DNA from 3 places in the Cohnella sp. GCM10020058 genome. Region 1 is predicted to be linked to each of the others. Evidence: a T-box and tRNA genes for the amino acid it is inferred to sense, from the RefSeq annotation. Region 1 holds a T-box; the other regions hold tRNA genes.
What was found. A T-box is a leader RNA that pairs with one kind of tRNA and senses whether it is charged. The one in region 1 lies ahead of leuS (leucine--tRNA ligase), so its partner is inferred to be a tRNA-Leu.
Positions count from the first base shown of each region.

Region 1 (4,940 bases):
GTAGTCCTCTCCCAGCGCCACCAAGAACACGAACGCATACAACGGAATGGAGCCCTGAATCGCATCTGCGCCAAGCACGTAATGGATGATGAGCCATCCGAGTCCAAGCGCGGAAAAATACGATAGAATAACGGTGCCTACCAAATAGGCGGTGGCGACGACGGAGCGCAAATATAGGAGCAGCAGTAACGCGATCAGCCCGATGACGACCGGCAAAATCAGACGCGTATCCCGCTCTCCGGTCTCTTTCGTGTCATACTGCTCCGCGGTCTGCCCCGAGATCCACACATGATTGGCGGCCGCCGCGTCGCCTGCCTCAGAGAGCGCTGCGTTCGCGGTTTCGCGCAAGTCTGGAATTTTGCCCAGTGCCTCCAGCGAATAAGGATTGAGGGCGAGCTCGACGTCATACGCTACGATTTGTTTATTCTGCTGCCCCTCTACCGGCTCGGATACGCGGCTGACATAGGGCAATCCGGACAGTTTTTCCGCCAGGCCCGTTTCCCGGCCGCCGGTATCGACGATAACTTTGACGGGCGCTAGCTCGCCTTCGGAAAATTGGGAGCCGATAAGCGCGTAACCTTCTCTAGACTCCATCGTGGAGGGGAACGATGATAAGATGTCATAGGTAAATTTGATCTGACTGGATACGCCCGCAAGCAGGGCGAGGCAAACGACCGAGACGAGAGCGATCAAGCCTGGGCGTTTCACGACGAGCGTACCCGTGCGATAGCGGGGGGCTGCCTCGGGTGCAGGCTTCTGCTTGCCTCGCTTCGCGGCGCGTTCCTCGCGCATTTGCTGCGTGCGCGGCACGAACGGCCAGAAGGAGGCGCGCCCGATGACGGCGAGCAGCGCCGGCACGAGCGTCAGGCTGGCGATGCTCATGATAAAAATCGCAATGCTGAACGGCGCGGCGAACCGGCGGAACGCGCCGTATTCGGCCAGGAGCAGCGTGAGGAGCGCGATCACGACGGTAATGCCGCTCATCGCGACGGCGCCGGATGCGTCCGTCAGCGCGGCACGAAGCGCCTTCCCTTTATCGGGCTCATGCTTGAGCAGTTGCCTGAAACGCGAGATGAGGAACAGGCAGTAGTCCGTTCCGGCGCCGAACAGAAGCACCGTCATAATCGAGATGCCCTGCGAGTCGACGACAATCCAGCCCTCGCGGGCCATCCAGCCGAGAATCGGACTGATGACGCCGTAGGCAAAGCCGACGCCCACGAGCGGGATGAAGGCAAGGATCGGCGACCGGTAAATAAGCAGCAGCAAAATGAGTACGAGCAGTACGGTTCCCATGAGCAGCGCGAAGTCGGCATTCTCGAATAGTCCCGTGGCATCGATCTGGATGCCGACCGGTCCGGTAACCCGTGCGCTGAGGGCGCCCGCCTTGCCCGGGTCCGCTTCGAACGGATCGCTGCCGGCCAGGGCGGCCGTTTGTTTTTTCAGGGCCGCAATGCCTTCCTTTAACTGATCCGTACCCGCGTTTTTGTCGAAAAACACAGGGGTTACGAGCGTGCTGCCATCTTCGGACAGCTGGGCTTTGAGCGCCTCCGCTGGCATTTGGTGCAGCGGGGGAACCGAGGTCTGATACGGAAGCGGCGTGCCGGTCCATTGTCCCGCAAGCTTGCGGACATTTTCCAGATCGCCGTCCTCCAGTCCGCCTTCTCTGTGCCACACAATTAATGCAGGTACGTCTGCGCCGCTTGCAAATTCCCGTTCTGCGACAGCCGCCGCCTGTACGGACGGCCTGCCGTCTGTCAGATTCGGCGCATTGTTGGTCTCGTGCTTGCCGACCTGCGGCAGCAAAACGCTCAACAGGGCAGCCGCGACGATCCATACCGCGAGCGTCACCCATCGGCCGACGGGGCCGGTTATTCCTTTGCCGTGAACGCGTACTTCCTTCACTTGAGCTCCCCCTCGCGATTCGATTGCGATATAATGAGTTATAATGTTACCGTCAATAATTATATATACCGGAAGGTTAATATTGCAACATGTTTGAGGGGAAGGCGCATCAAGTGAAACAAAAACAAACAGGACGGGCCCCGGGGCGGCCCAAAGGGAATACGGACAGCCGGGCCGTTCTGCTCGGCGCTGCTTCGGCTCTTTTTATGGAATTCGGATACGAGCCGGTGTCTTTGAATCAGATCGCGGAGCGCGCGGGCGTAACGAAGGCTTCGATTTATTATTATTTCAGCGGCAAATCGGAGCTGTTCGCCGCGTCCGTGACCGAGATGATGGGGCGAATCGGCTTATTCACGCGCCGGATTCTCGAGCAGGAAGGGACGCTTAGAGAGCGGCTGTACAAGGTTGCGGCAGCGAAGATGGCGGACACGCATGTCGAGTTCGAGTCGATGATGCGCGAAGCGATCGCATCGCTCAGCGAGGAACAGCGGCGCGAGATCCGCGAAGCGGAACACCGCATACACGAAGTGCTGGCCGAATGTTTTGCCGAGGCGGCCGCCCGCGGGGAGATGCGTGGCGGAGAGGATCCGCTGCTGCTGGCGCACGCTTTTTCGTCGCTGCTGATGGTCGGAAGCCGCGATTACGGCGGAGATGCGCGCGAGGACCTGCCCGAGCGGATCGTCGATCTTTTCTGGCAAGGCGCGGGACCGCGCGCTTGACACGGATTGACGGCAACCGCTATAATCGAGGCAATAAAGGCTGTGAAAAGGAAAAGTAATCGTGCAGCGTCAACCCAGAGAACCGGCGGAAGGTGCGAGCCGGCTGACGTGAGCGACGAACTCGCCTTGGAGCCCCGCGCGCAATCCATGTCAGGCTTTTTGCCTCGGCAGGCAAGCGCGGCGAGTCCCTCCGCGTTAAGGAGGAAGAGTGGACGGCATGCCCAGGCAGGGCTGGCGTCAACTAGGGTGGTACCGCGAGTTTAACCTCTCGTCCCTAGCGTGATTTCGCTGGGGCGGGAGGTTTTTTGATTTTTTAAACGAGCAGTCAGACGGAAGGGGCAGTCATGAACCATGGTACAAGACAACAATCAACCCGGCTACAAGCCGCAGACGCTGGAGCCCAAGTGGCAGCGCTACTGGGATGAGAATAAGACGTTCCGCACGACGGAGGACCCGGGCAAGGAAAAGTTTTACGCGCTCGACATGTTCCCGTATCCATCCGGTGCCGGGTTGCACGTCGGCCATCCCGAAGGCTACACGGCGACCGATATCGCCAGCCGCTACAAGCGCATGCGCGGGTACAACGTGCTCCATCCGATGGGCTGGGACGCGTTCGGCTTGCCGGCGGAGCAATATGCGCTTCAGACGGGACGCCATCCGCGCGAGATTACGGTAGAGAATATCGACAACTTCCGCCGGCAGATCAAGTCGCTTGGCTTCTCCTACGATTGGGACCGCGAGTTCAGTACGACCGATCCCGATTATTACAAGTGGACCCAGTGGATCTTTATCCAGCTGTATAAGAAGGGACTTGCCTACGTGGCCGAGGTGCCTGTCAACTGGTGTCCGGCGCTCGGTACGGTGCTCGCGAACGAAGAGGTTATCAACGGGCTGAGCGAACGTGGCAATCATCCGGTCATCCGCAAGCCGATGCGCCAGTGGATGCTGAAGATTACCGAATACGCCGAGCGGCTGCTCGAAGATCTCGAGGAGCTCGACTGGTCGGAGAGCATCAAGGACATGCAGCGCAACTGGATCGGCAAGTCGACGGGCGCCGAGGTGACCTTTGCGATCGACGGCCATGCGGACGCTTCCCTCACGGTGTTCACGACGCGTCCGGATACGCTGTTCGGCGCGACGTATTGCGTGCTGGCGCCGGAGCACGAGCTTGTGTCGGTCATCGCTTCCGCAGCGCAGAAGGCAGACGTCGAGACTTATGTCGATCAGGCCGCCCGCAAGAGCGATCTCGAACGGACCGATCTGGCGAAGGACAAGACGGGTGTGTTCACAGGCGCGTATGCCGTCAATCCTGTGAACGGCGAGCTCGTGCCGATCTGGATCGCCGATTACGTGCTCGGCGGTTACGGTACGGGCGCCATCATGGCAGTGCCGGGTCATGACGAACGGGACTGGGAATTCGCTAAAAAATTCGGCCTGCCGATTGTCGAGGTCGTCGGCGGCGGCAACGTCGAGGAAGCGGCGCATACGGGAGAAGGGGAGCATGTCAATTCGGGCTTCCTGAACGGCTTGTCCACGCCGGACGCGATCGTGAAGAGCATCGCCTGGCTGGAGGAGCAGGGCAAAGGCCGCGGCAAGGTCACCTACAGGCTGCGCGATTGGCTGTTCAGCCGCCAGCGCTATTGGGGCGAACCGATCCCGGTGCTGCACTTCGAAGACGGCAGCATGGAGACGGTGCCGGAGGAAGAGCTTCCGCTGCTGCTGCCGGATGTCGACGCGATCACGCCTTCGGGCACCGGCGAGTCGCCGCTCGCTACTGTCGAGGAGTGGGTGAACGTGACGCTGCCGGACGGCCGCAAGGCGCGCCGGGAGACCAACACGATGCCGCAGTGGGCGGGCAGCTGCTGGTACTACCTGCGGTTTATCGACCCTAAAAACGCAGACGCGATCTGCGATCCGGCCAAGCAGCAGGAATGGCTGCCGGTCGATCTTTACATCGGCGGCGCCGAGCATGCCGTGCTTCACTTGCTCTACGCGCGCTTCTGGCACAAGGTGCTGTACGATCTGGGCGTGGTAGCGACGAAGGAGCCGTTCCACAAGCTCGTCAACCAAGGCATGATCCTCGGCACGAACAATGAAAAAATGTCCAAGTCGCGGGGCAACGTCATCAATCCCGACGACATCGTCGGCGAGTTCGGAGCGGATACGCTGCGCGTGTACGAAATGTTCATGGGGCCGCTCGAAGCGACGAAGCCGTGGAATACGAACGGCGTCGAAGGCATGTATCGCTTCCTTGGCCGCGTATGGCGCTTGTTCGTCGGGGAAAACGGAGAGCTGAGCGAAAAGATTAAGGACACTGCA
Region 1 is NZ_JBHUJV010000019.1:121,319-126,258, forward strand. It holds gene ACFSR7_RS31235 (MMPL family transporter) at 1-1,902, opposite strand, end outside; gene ACFSR7_RS31240 (TetR/AcrR family transcriptional regulator) at 2,016-2,621, shown strand; T-box leader at 2,655-2,900, shown strand; gene leuS (leucine--tRNA ligase) at 2,973-4,940, shown strand, end outside.

Region 2 (4,940 bases), on a different contig from region 1:
GAAGCGACGGGAATATCGGTCGCGGATGCCGCATCCCGCTTGCAAACGACTTTGTCCAGAAGGCTGTCGTGGGAGCATAACGAAGTGTTTATCTTCGGCGAGGCCCGGGCGGCGCGCGGCGTCGAGGAGGATATGGATTATTTGCTTCGTTCCCGTCAGACAAGGGAGCGCGCCAACCTGTTCGTGAGCGAAGGCAAAGCAGTCGAGACCCTGCGGCTGATGCCGAACCTCGAGCGGGACGCCGCCGAGACGCTGCGGGAGATGACGAACTTGAAGGTCGGACTAGGCGTCTCGCTGTTCGAGCTGCTGCATATGATGCGAAGTACTGGAAAGGCGGCCGTGCTGCCTTACATTCAGAAGCTGCCCGATGAGCCCGGCGAAAAACCGAACAATACCGTGTCCTATATTACGGGAAGCACCGTGTTTAAAAACGGCAGATCCGTAGGCAAACTGAATATGCGGCTCACGCGCGGCCTGCTCTGGCTTCGCAACGATACGAAGGAAGCGATCGTCACGTTCAAGCCTCAAGGCATGCCGGGCAGCGTATCCTTGCGTATCGTCAGCTCGCGATCCGTGCTTGTCCCGCGCATTAGCGGAGGCCGGTGGAGCGTTCGCGTGAGGGTCAAGAACGATGCCGTGCTCCTGCAAAATACGACCGGAGGAACGGTCGTTAACGAGGCCTGGATACAAAAAGTGGAGCGGGCTGCCTCGCAGAGCATAAGGTCGCGTATCGAAGAAGCGACAGAAGCGGGCCAGCGGCAATACAATGCGGATATTTTCGGCGTCGGCGACCTGTTCCGCAAGCATTATCCGAAGCAATGGAAACAGGCACGAAACGACTGGGACAGCAGATTTAAGGAGATCCGTATCGAGGTGGACGTCCATACGCAGATCAAGCGTCCGGGGATGTCGGACACGTCGGTTCCCTATTGAACGGAAGGAGTCCTCACGCTCATGAAATGGATTATGCTAGCGGGCTCGGTGGCGTTGGCTGCGGCCATGTTCTGGGCGGATGCCAAGGATCTGAAGCGCAACAAGCACGACAAGTGGGCTTACGCAAGCGTACTGGCGGGCGGCGTCGCGTTGTGCGGGCTGCTGCTGCTCGCGCCGGACGTTCCCGGACCAACCGCTTGGATACGTCCTTGGTTCGAGCCGCTCGGGAAGTGGCTGGCTCCCTGATCGGGAGCGCGCAAACGCTATAGGGAGGCGAAAACGCATGGCGGGCAAAGAAAGCATATCGCCGGCGCAAATGGGCGCGCTGCTTTATATGTCCGTCATCGGCACCGCCTTTTTGGTCATGCCGTCCGCTGCGACGGTCATGGCCGGCAGCGATATGTGGATGACGCCTGTATTTGCCGCGATCGGCGGCTTCATACCGGTGTGGGCAGCCATCCGGCTCCATCGGCTATATCCCGGCAAGCATCTGTTTGGCGCCATGGAGGAGGCGCTGGGCCGCATAGCCGGAAGAACGGCAGGCATTGTCTTTTTACTGTTCCATCTGCATATATGCGGAGCTACGTTACGCGACTATTCCGAGTTTATCGCAGGCAATTTTTTTCAGCAGACGCCGCTCGTCGTTCTAATGGCTTCGATGCTGATCGTCTGCGCGATGGCGCTCAAGGCCGGAATCGAGACGCTCGCCCGCTGCGCGCAAATCTTTTTGCCCGTCGTGCTCGCACTGCTCCTGATCAATGTCATCCTGTTGATCCCCGATATGAACGGCTCGGAAATACTGCCGGTGCTCGGCAATGGTCCGCTGCCAGTGGCAAAGGGGATTGTCGTCGTTCAGGGCTGGTTTTGCCAGTTCGTCATGATTTCGTTCCTACTGCCATTCGTTAAAAGCGAGAAGGCGGCCCGGACAGGCTATTGGAGCGTAGCGGCAGCCTCGGCGACGATGGTGCTCATCAATCTGACGGTGCTGTTTCTGTTCGGCATCGACGCCGCGCAGTTTTATTACCCGTTCCTTATGGCTTCCCGGTACATCCGTGTAGCGGACTTTATCGAGCATGTCGAAGCGATGGTTATGGCCAGCTGGGTGCTCGGCACGTTCGTGCGAATCTCCTTGTTCTACTATACGGCGGCGGTAGGAATGGCGCATTGTACCGGTGTCAAAGACGACAAACTGTTCGTCTATCCTGTCGGCTTTCTGCTGGTCGCGTCCGCCTTTTGGGTCGCCCCGAGCATGCAAGCGTTGCTGTCCTTTATTTCGACCTGGGGCAACATTTACATTATGACCGGTTACATCGCTTTTCCCGCTTGCCTGGCCTTGGTCGGCATGGTCCGCCGCGCATCGGCGAAGGAGAGGGCGAACTCGTAATCGAAAAAATTAAATTAAGGCTTTACATTCGCGTACGTTCCCTATATAATCTAATTTATCGTCTTGAGAAACAAAAGCTTTTGATCGGGACGCACATATGCGGTCGTGGCGGAATTGGCAGACGCGCTGGATTCAGGTTCCAGTGGGCTAACCCCCCGTGGAGGTTCGAGTCCTCTCGACCGCACCACCTTTATAAGAACAAGCTCGTATGTTCGCCCTTCGGCGGCATGCGAGCTTTTTTGCATGCCATAGTGCCAAAGCAGCATCGGTCAGTTTTTTGAGCAGCATGTTGAATGGAGCTAAGGCTTCTGAAGGACTATCATAAAGGGGCGATACATATGCACCGATAAGGGAAAGGCGTGAGGCCTCGGCATGAGCGCAAAAACGTCACAGGGCTGCAAGAGCTGCACTTCGAGCGTGCAGATAACGGATGATCAGATCGATCGCCTGTTGTCCAAGATCAAATCGAACGACCGGGTTGACGACGACAAGTATAAAAACAGGCTGGAAGCGTGCGCGAGCTGCGACAGTCTTGCCTACGGCACGACTTGCATGCATTGCGGCTGCCTAGTACGGCTGCGTGCAAGTCTCAAGGAGGGGCGCTGCCCGCATCCTGAATCAGCCGTACGTCAGCGATGGATCGTGTAGATGAGGGGGAAATGAATAGAGCTCCATGCGCATGGCGAGTGCATGGAGCTTTTTATGCGGGTTTACGAAGGAACTGCGAACGATTGAAGTGCGAGTTACGTACGAGCTGCGGGCCTTTTTACGAGCGCGGCTTGAAGCGCAGCGTCGCGACCGAAGCAGCCGCCATCGGGACCAGGTAGTATTGGCCGTCCCGCTCGATACCTTCCAGCGGCTTTGCTTCGACAAGATCCGGCGCATCGAACGTATTGTGGGCATTTATGCCGTCGCCGCTTAATACGAAACCTTCCATCTCGAAGTCTCCTTCGGATCCGCGCAGCTCGAGCCGGAGCTCGGCCGCGTCTGCGGGATGCAGGTTGAAAAGGCTTACGTGTATGACGCCGTCCTTCCGCGAAGCCGTCGCGCCGACATGCGGCAGCGGCTGACCGTCTCCCGAGCCGTAGCTGCCGAATTCGCCATGCAAGGCGAGCGCCTCGGCATCCTGATGGACGGCATACATTTTCAGCACATGATAGGTCGGCGTACGCAGTATCCGGTCTCCTTCGGTGAGCACGACGGCTTGCAATACGTTGACGAGCTGCGCGATGTTCGCCATCTGGACGCGGTGAGCATGCTTGTGGAAAATATGCAAATGCGCGGCTGCGACAAGCGCGTCACGCATCGTGTTTTGTTGATAAAGGAAGCCGGGATTCGTCCCTGGCTCGACGTCGAACCAAGTGCCCCATTCGTCGACGATCATGCCGACGCGGCGCTCGGGATCGTACCGGTCCATGACCGTGCCGTGGCGGGTGAGCAGCTCGTCCATATGAAGCGCCTTGCGCATCGTGAGCTCCCAGTCGGCTTCGTCGAAGTCCGTCGCCGAGCCCTTGGACTCCCAGGTGCCCGGCACCGTGTAGTAGTGCAGACTCAGCCCGTCCATCTGCCCGGCCGCCTTCTGCATCAGCACATCCGTCCACCGGTAATCGTCCGAGTTCGCCCCGCCGGCGATCTTGTACAGCTTGTTGTCCCCGTACTGTCTGCAGTAGGTCTGGAACTGCCTGTACAGATCGGCATAGTATTCGGGCAGCATGTGCCCGCCGCATCCCCAGTTTTCATTGCCCACGCCGAAGTATTTGAGCTTCCAAGGCTTCTCGCGGCCGTTCTGCCTGCGGAGATTGGCAAGCGGCGACTCGCCGTCGAAGGTCATATATTCCAGCCATTCGGACATCTCTTGAACGTTGCCGCTGCCTACGTTGCCGCAAATATAAGGCTCCGCGCCGATCAGCTCGCACAGCCGGAAAAATTCGTGCGTGCCGAAGTGGTTGTTTTCGACAACGCCGCCCCAATGCGTATTGATCATGCGCTTGCGGGTCTCGCGGGGACCGATGCCGTCTCTCCAATGATACTCGTCGGCAAAGCAGCCGCCCGGCCAGCGCAGCACTGGAACTTTGAGCTCCCGAAGCGCTTCCAATACGTCGTTGCGGATGCCGTCCGTATTGGGAATCGGCGATTCCGATCCGACCCACAACCCTTCGTAGATGCACCGCCCGAGGTGCTCCGAAAAGTGACCGTAAATATTTTTGTTAATCGTCCCTGTCGTCCAGTCCGTATGCACGATGGCCTTCAGCATGCGACTACCCCTTCCGAATTGCATCATTAAGATTGCTTGAACGCGGTTTCAGCTTTCATTATAGAAGCTTGAGAAGAGGCAAACCATCGATTATAATATCCAAAAAACTAACCGATCGTGCTTTAGGAGGGGAGCTCATGCTTGAGCTGCTTAGCTGTGGATATCACTACGTCCACCCGGACGGACTCACGATCGACAGGCCGAGAGGGGCCGGCAACTATGCCTTTGTCTTCTTCAAAAGCCTCGCGGAGATCGTCGTCGACGGTCGTTCGATAAGCGTGGAGCCGGGAACGCACATCATATTCGGCCCCGATACCTCGTATTTGTACCGCCATCTCGAGCTGCCTTTCGTCAACGATTGGTTTCATT
Region 2 is NZ_JBHUJV010000007.1:44,648-49,587, reverse strand. It holds gene ACFSR7_RS10465 (Ger(x)C family spore germination protein) at 1-933, shown strand, start outside; gene ACFSR7_RS10460 (hypothetical protein) at 955-1,179, shown strand; gene ACFSR7_RS10455 (GerAB/ArcD/ProY family transporter) at 1,217-2,317, shown strand; tRNA gene ACFSR7_RS10450 (tRNA-Leu) at 2,417-2,504, shown strand; gene ACFSR7_RS10445 (DUF6171 family protein) at 2,690-2,965, shown strand; gene ACFSR7_RS10440 (alpha-N-arabinofuranosidase) at 3,084-4,571, opposite strand; gene ACFSR7_RS10435 (helix-turn-helix transcriptional regulator) at 4,709-4,940, shown strand, end outside.
Region 2: it encodes a tRNA-Leu, which carries the amino acid that the T-box ahead of leuS (leucine--tRNA ligase) is inferred to sense. The anticodon was not compared.

Region 3 (4,940 bases), on a different contig from region 1:
GCACTTCGCGTCCGGTAGCGAACCCGGCTCCGACGACCGTGCCGATAAAAGTGAATGCAACCTGCAGGCTTAAGCCCCATCGCCTCATCTTCGGCGGACCTCCCCCGACTCGTCCATGATTGTCCTCTCTCAGTCTATGAGCGTGCCGGACGCGCCATGACAAGCCTGGGGGAAGGGGTTAGAGGCCTAGCGGTTAGACAAGTGTTAGACAAGCGCCGAGCCGATCAGCTTGATCGTGACGACTTCGTCCGCGACAGGATCGAGGTCCAGGCGCAAAATGCCGCCGTCGACGTCGGCAGTCATAGACGACGATGATGGGGTCGCCTTCAGGGACAAGCTCCGTGCGGCGTCTTCGGTCGAGCTGCCGACTTCGACGTTCGGCAGGCCGGAGGGAACGGCGGCCGACGTAATTTCTACATATACGACATGCTCGGACGCATCGAATCCTACCGTTAATCCGTCATATTCCCGGAGCTCGACCGTGCGTCCCGCATCGGGCAGCGTATAGCTGTCGCCTGCCGGGCCGCCGATCTCGTTTTCGGCGTCCGTCAGCGTCATGCCGAGCGAGATGCCGCCGAGCCTGGGCTCCGGCTGGCGTACTTCCCGGGGCGTGCCGGATGGATCGCCGCCAAGCGCATGAATCGTTACTTCGGGAGTCGGGCTTGAGGATGCGATCGACGGTTCGGCAGAGGGGAGCGAAGTTGCCGCCGACGGAACGTCTTGCTCGCTGCCGCATGCGACGGACAGCAGCACGACGCCAGCCGCCAGCACGCCGAGAAGAAGGTGGCGCGCTTTGCGTGGGCTGTTGTACATTCGAACACCGCCTTACATTCTTTTCTATATTTAGTTTGACCCGCTTGAAGTAGATAAAGTTGCTCTATGCATTACATTTGAGTAGTTCCGCATAGGTCTTGTGTCGCGGGCGGAATTCGGTGGAGGTACATAGGCCCATAAATATTTGCTCTCCGGCCGGTGTTGCGTGAACGCGATGGGATATGGTATTTTATTCGGAAAAGAGTGGACGGGGAGAATGTCATGGATATATTGAAACGAAGGATTTTAGAGGAAGCGACCGTCGTGAGCGCAGGCGTCCTGAAGCTCGACTCGCTGCTCAATCACGGCGTCGATCCGGGCCTGACGATGGAGCTCGGCAAGGAATTCGCGCGCCGCTTCGAGGGTCGGGACATCACGAAGGTCGTAACGATCGAATCGTCAGGCATTCCGGTCGCGTTCGCTACGGCGCTCGTAATGAACCTGCCGCTCGTATTCGCCCGCCGCAAGAAAACGCTGCTTAACGAGCCGGATGCTTACTGCGAGCGCGTGCCTTCTTTTACCAAGGGCATCGTCACCGACTTGCTCGTATCGCGGCACCTGCTTAAGGCCGAGGACCGGGTGCTGTTCATCGACGATATCATCGCCAACGGAGACGCTGCAAGAGGTTTGCTCAAGATTCTTGAACAAGCGGGCAGCTCGGTGGCAGGCATCGGAATCGTGCTGGAGAAGTCGTTTCAGGCAGGCGGCAGGACGCTGCGGGAGCTGGGCTACCAGGTCGAATCGCTCGTCAAGATCTCTTCTTTGGAAGGTAACGCCATAACGTTCGAGGACTAGTCCCTATTCTTTGTAAGATAATCCCAAGCCCAACCTTAAAGAGAGGTCTTTCCGTCGGGCTGCCATTTGTTCTATAATAAGGCTAAGTGCAGAGGGAGGCGAGCAGCAAATGGGAGACATGAACGTGTCGCAGCAGTTTTTCGTCGACAAGCTGGAGCAAGCCAAGATCCATTTCGAGCGCGCGCTCGACTGCAAGCATACGGAGTTCGACGACCTGTATCCTTATATGATCGAACATCCGCAATTTTTCTGGTACAAGCGATACGTCGCTTGGTCGGAGCTTCTCACGATCGTGAAGCTGTGCGACGAGCTGGAGATCACCTGGACGGAGCAGTTCACGGAGCGTCAGGCCGAGTACGTACGAGGCCGCGTCATGTCGAGCAAGGTGCTCGACTACTGGTACGAGACCAACGAATCGCGCGAGCATGTCGGCTAAGCAGCTGCAGCGTTGAATAGCGGGAGGACCCGGACGAGACGGCCGTCTCATTCGGGTCCTGTTTTTTTAAAGATCCGGATGTATAATTTGGGCGAATCTGAGCTTTTCGGATATTCCGCAAGCCCAAAAAACTGCATTTGTGCATGTATTTTGCAGCGACTCGTGCCACTTGATGAAATACCTGCAAATGTGCAGGTGAACACAATATGCAAGTTCAAATCAGGCTAATGAAGAAGAATTACCTGCACAATTGCATCTATTTGGACAAATAGGTCGAAATCTGCCCCAAAAAATGCAGATTTGCAGGAATTAAGGCATTGCGGCGAAAAAGCGAAGCTGCAGCGAGGCGTCGGCCTGTCGGAATGGCTGTCGGACGAGTCATCGATAAGCTTTAAACGCGACGCCAGTTTTTTCAAGCCTATGAACAAGGAGGCCGCCATGGCAATCAGCGACGAACAACTGGATCAATACCGGGTCGAGGGAATCAAGGTCCGCGTCGTACGGGACATTTTGCAGATCAACGACGTACGCGGCATCGTCGTGGCGTGGGACGACGATTACGTGCTGATCCGCAGGCCGAACCGCCGTGTCGTGAAGCTGCGGCGGAGCTATGCAATCGGTCCCGCATCGGAGCCCAGACAGGCGCCGGCGCTTGATGGAGCGCCCTTTGATCTTGAGGATATCGGCGAACCGGATGATACAAATGACTGAAAATTAGAACTTTATGGACATGCTTGACTTCGTTTCCCGGCCCGTGCTATTATGAGTCTCGTGATTGCGGAACATAAGGCGCGGCGTCACTAAAGGACAAGCGTACATCGTTCCCGGCAAGATCATTTGCGGTCGTGGCGGAATTGGCAGACGCGCTGGATTCAGGTTCCAGTGGGCTAACCCCCCGTGGAGGTTCGAGTCCTCTCGACCGCACCACCTTAATTATGAACAAGCTCTTGAATCGTCCTTGAGACAATTCAGGAGCTTTTTTGCGTGATTGGGATTTGCAGCGTGTTGCTCATGATCTTTGCCGACGAAATAAGGACCGCCTGCGACAGCCAGACTGATCGGCGGCTGACAATTTTTAATATGCCTTTGGTGAAGATCAGCTCGGTTTCCTCGCGCGTGGCGCTGGCGTAGCCGGACAGATTCACCGTGCACGGCACGCCTGAGGGTGTCGTCAGCAGGATGGCCGCGCTTCCTTCCACGTGGGGGTAGCCTTCGGCTTTATAGCTTAATGCGGCGCGCGCGCTCACGATCCGACTGTCGGTCCTTAGAACGGGACGGTCCGACTGAAGGCGTCCGTGGACGATCGTCAGGCATGCGTGACGGTAGGGGACGATGGACCGGGCATCGAAACCCGGCATTTGTCGTTGATTTTTCATCGGCGTACCCGGTTGGAACAATCGGCGTACACGGACGGGCAAGGCATCGGACTTTCAATCGCCAAAGAAATCGTGGATCGTGACGGAGGGACGGTCTGGGCGGAGAGCGAGCCCGGCGAAGGCTGCCGGGTTTGTTTTACGATTCCCGTAGTGAAGCGGGAAGCGACACGCAAAGGCGATGCGTCATGAGCGACGTTTCCATGCGACTTCGCAATGTCTTGACCAGGGCCGGATACGATACGTCCTCGCGGCTGCCGGAGGAAGCTCGAAGCTTTTTTTTCGAGCGTTCCGGTCTTTTTTTTGCTCAATCGATTCGATCGATCTGCGCGCGGAAGCATTCGGTAATAGTTGGCAGCCATATGGGAAACGCTAAGCCGGATGAAGACGGGAGGCCTCGTACATGTCCGATTCTACTTCCCCTTCGATCCATGCCTTATCGGAGACGGATCGACCGATCGCCGCTGACCTGAAGACAAATAGAGCAATACTGGACGGCGTGCTTCTCCACTGTGCCGATGCCGTATTCCATCCTTTTTCGGCGGGCGAAAACAGGGAGGCGCTTTTGATATATTTGTGCGGACTGTCGGACAAGGCGCAGCTGGAGAAGATGGCGATGGCGCCGCTCATGCGTTTATCGCCTGAAGAAAGCGGAGGCTTGTCCAAGATTGCCCGCAAGCTGCCGATTGCGGATTCTTACGTCGCGACAACGATACGCGAGTTGATCGAAGGCCTTTTTGTGGGCATGCCGTGTCTGCTTGTGAATGGCGAGCCGGGCGGACTTATTCTTAATATGGCCGATTGGGAGAAGCGCGGAATTGAAGAGCCGATGGCCGAGTCGGTCGTTCGCGGTCCGAGGGAGGGGTTCGGAGAATCCCTCGACACCAATATGTCGCTGATGCGTCGCAGGCTGAGGACGCCCAGCTTCAAAATGAAGACGATGACGATAGGCCGGATGACGCGTACAAGAGTGGTCGTCTGCTATATCGAGACCGTAGCCAAGCCATCGCTCGTTCAAGAAGTGATGCGCCGTTTGTCGCGCATCGATATCGACGGCGTCCTGGAGAGCGCGACCATCGAAGAGATGATTCAGGACAAGACCTTCTCTCCTTTCCCCCAGCTGCTCTCGACGGAACGGCCGGATGTCGGAGCTGCTTCGTTGATGGAGGGGAAGGTTATGCTGATGGTCGAAGGCACGCCTTTTGCGTTGATCGCCCCGACGTCGCTGTTCGCGCTGCTGCAGTCACCGGAGGACTATTATCAGCGCTTCATGCTCGGGACGGTCATTCGGTGGCTCCGTTACCTGTTTTTTTTGCTGGCGCTTCTGTTTCCCTCGCTGTACGTCGCGATTTTGACATACCACCAGGAAATGGTGCCGACGACGCTGCTGCTCAGCATCGCGGAGTCGCGGGAGGACATCCCGTTCCCCGCTTTGGTAGAGGCGCTGCTTATGGAAATTTCCTTCGAGGCGCTGCGGGAGGCCGGCGTGCGGCTCCCCAAGCAAGTGGGCTCCGCCGTGAGCA
Region 3 is NZ_JBHUJV010000007.1:50,242-55,181, reverse strand. It holds gene ACFSR7_RS10510 (YkvI family membrane protein) at 1-88, opposite strand, end outside; gene ACFSR7_RS10505 (hypothetical protein) at 205-813, opposite strand; gene ACFSR7_RS10500 (xanthine phosphoribosyltransferase) at 1,036-1,608, shown strand; gene ACFSR7_RS10495 (hypothetical protein) at 1,718-2,044, shown strand; gene ACFSR7_RS10490 (hypothetical protein) at 2,483-2,755, shown strand; tRNA gene ACFSR7_RS10485 (tRNA-Leu) at 2,884-2,971, shown strand; gene ACFSR7_RS10480 (hypothetical protein) at 3,013-3,291, opposite strand; gene ACFSR7_RS10475 (sensor histidine kinase) at 3,328-3,609, shown strand; gene ACFSR7_RS10470 (spore germination protein) at 3,821-4,940, shown strand, end outside.
Region 3: it encodes a tRNA-Leu, which carries the amino acid that the T-box ahead of leuS (leucine--tRNA ligase) is inferred to sense. The anticodon was not compared.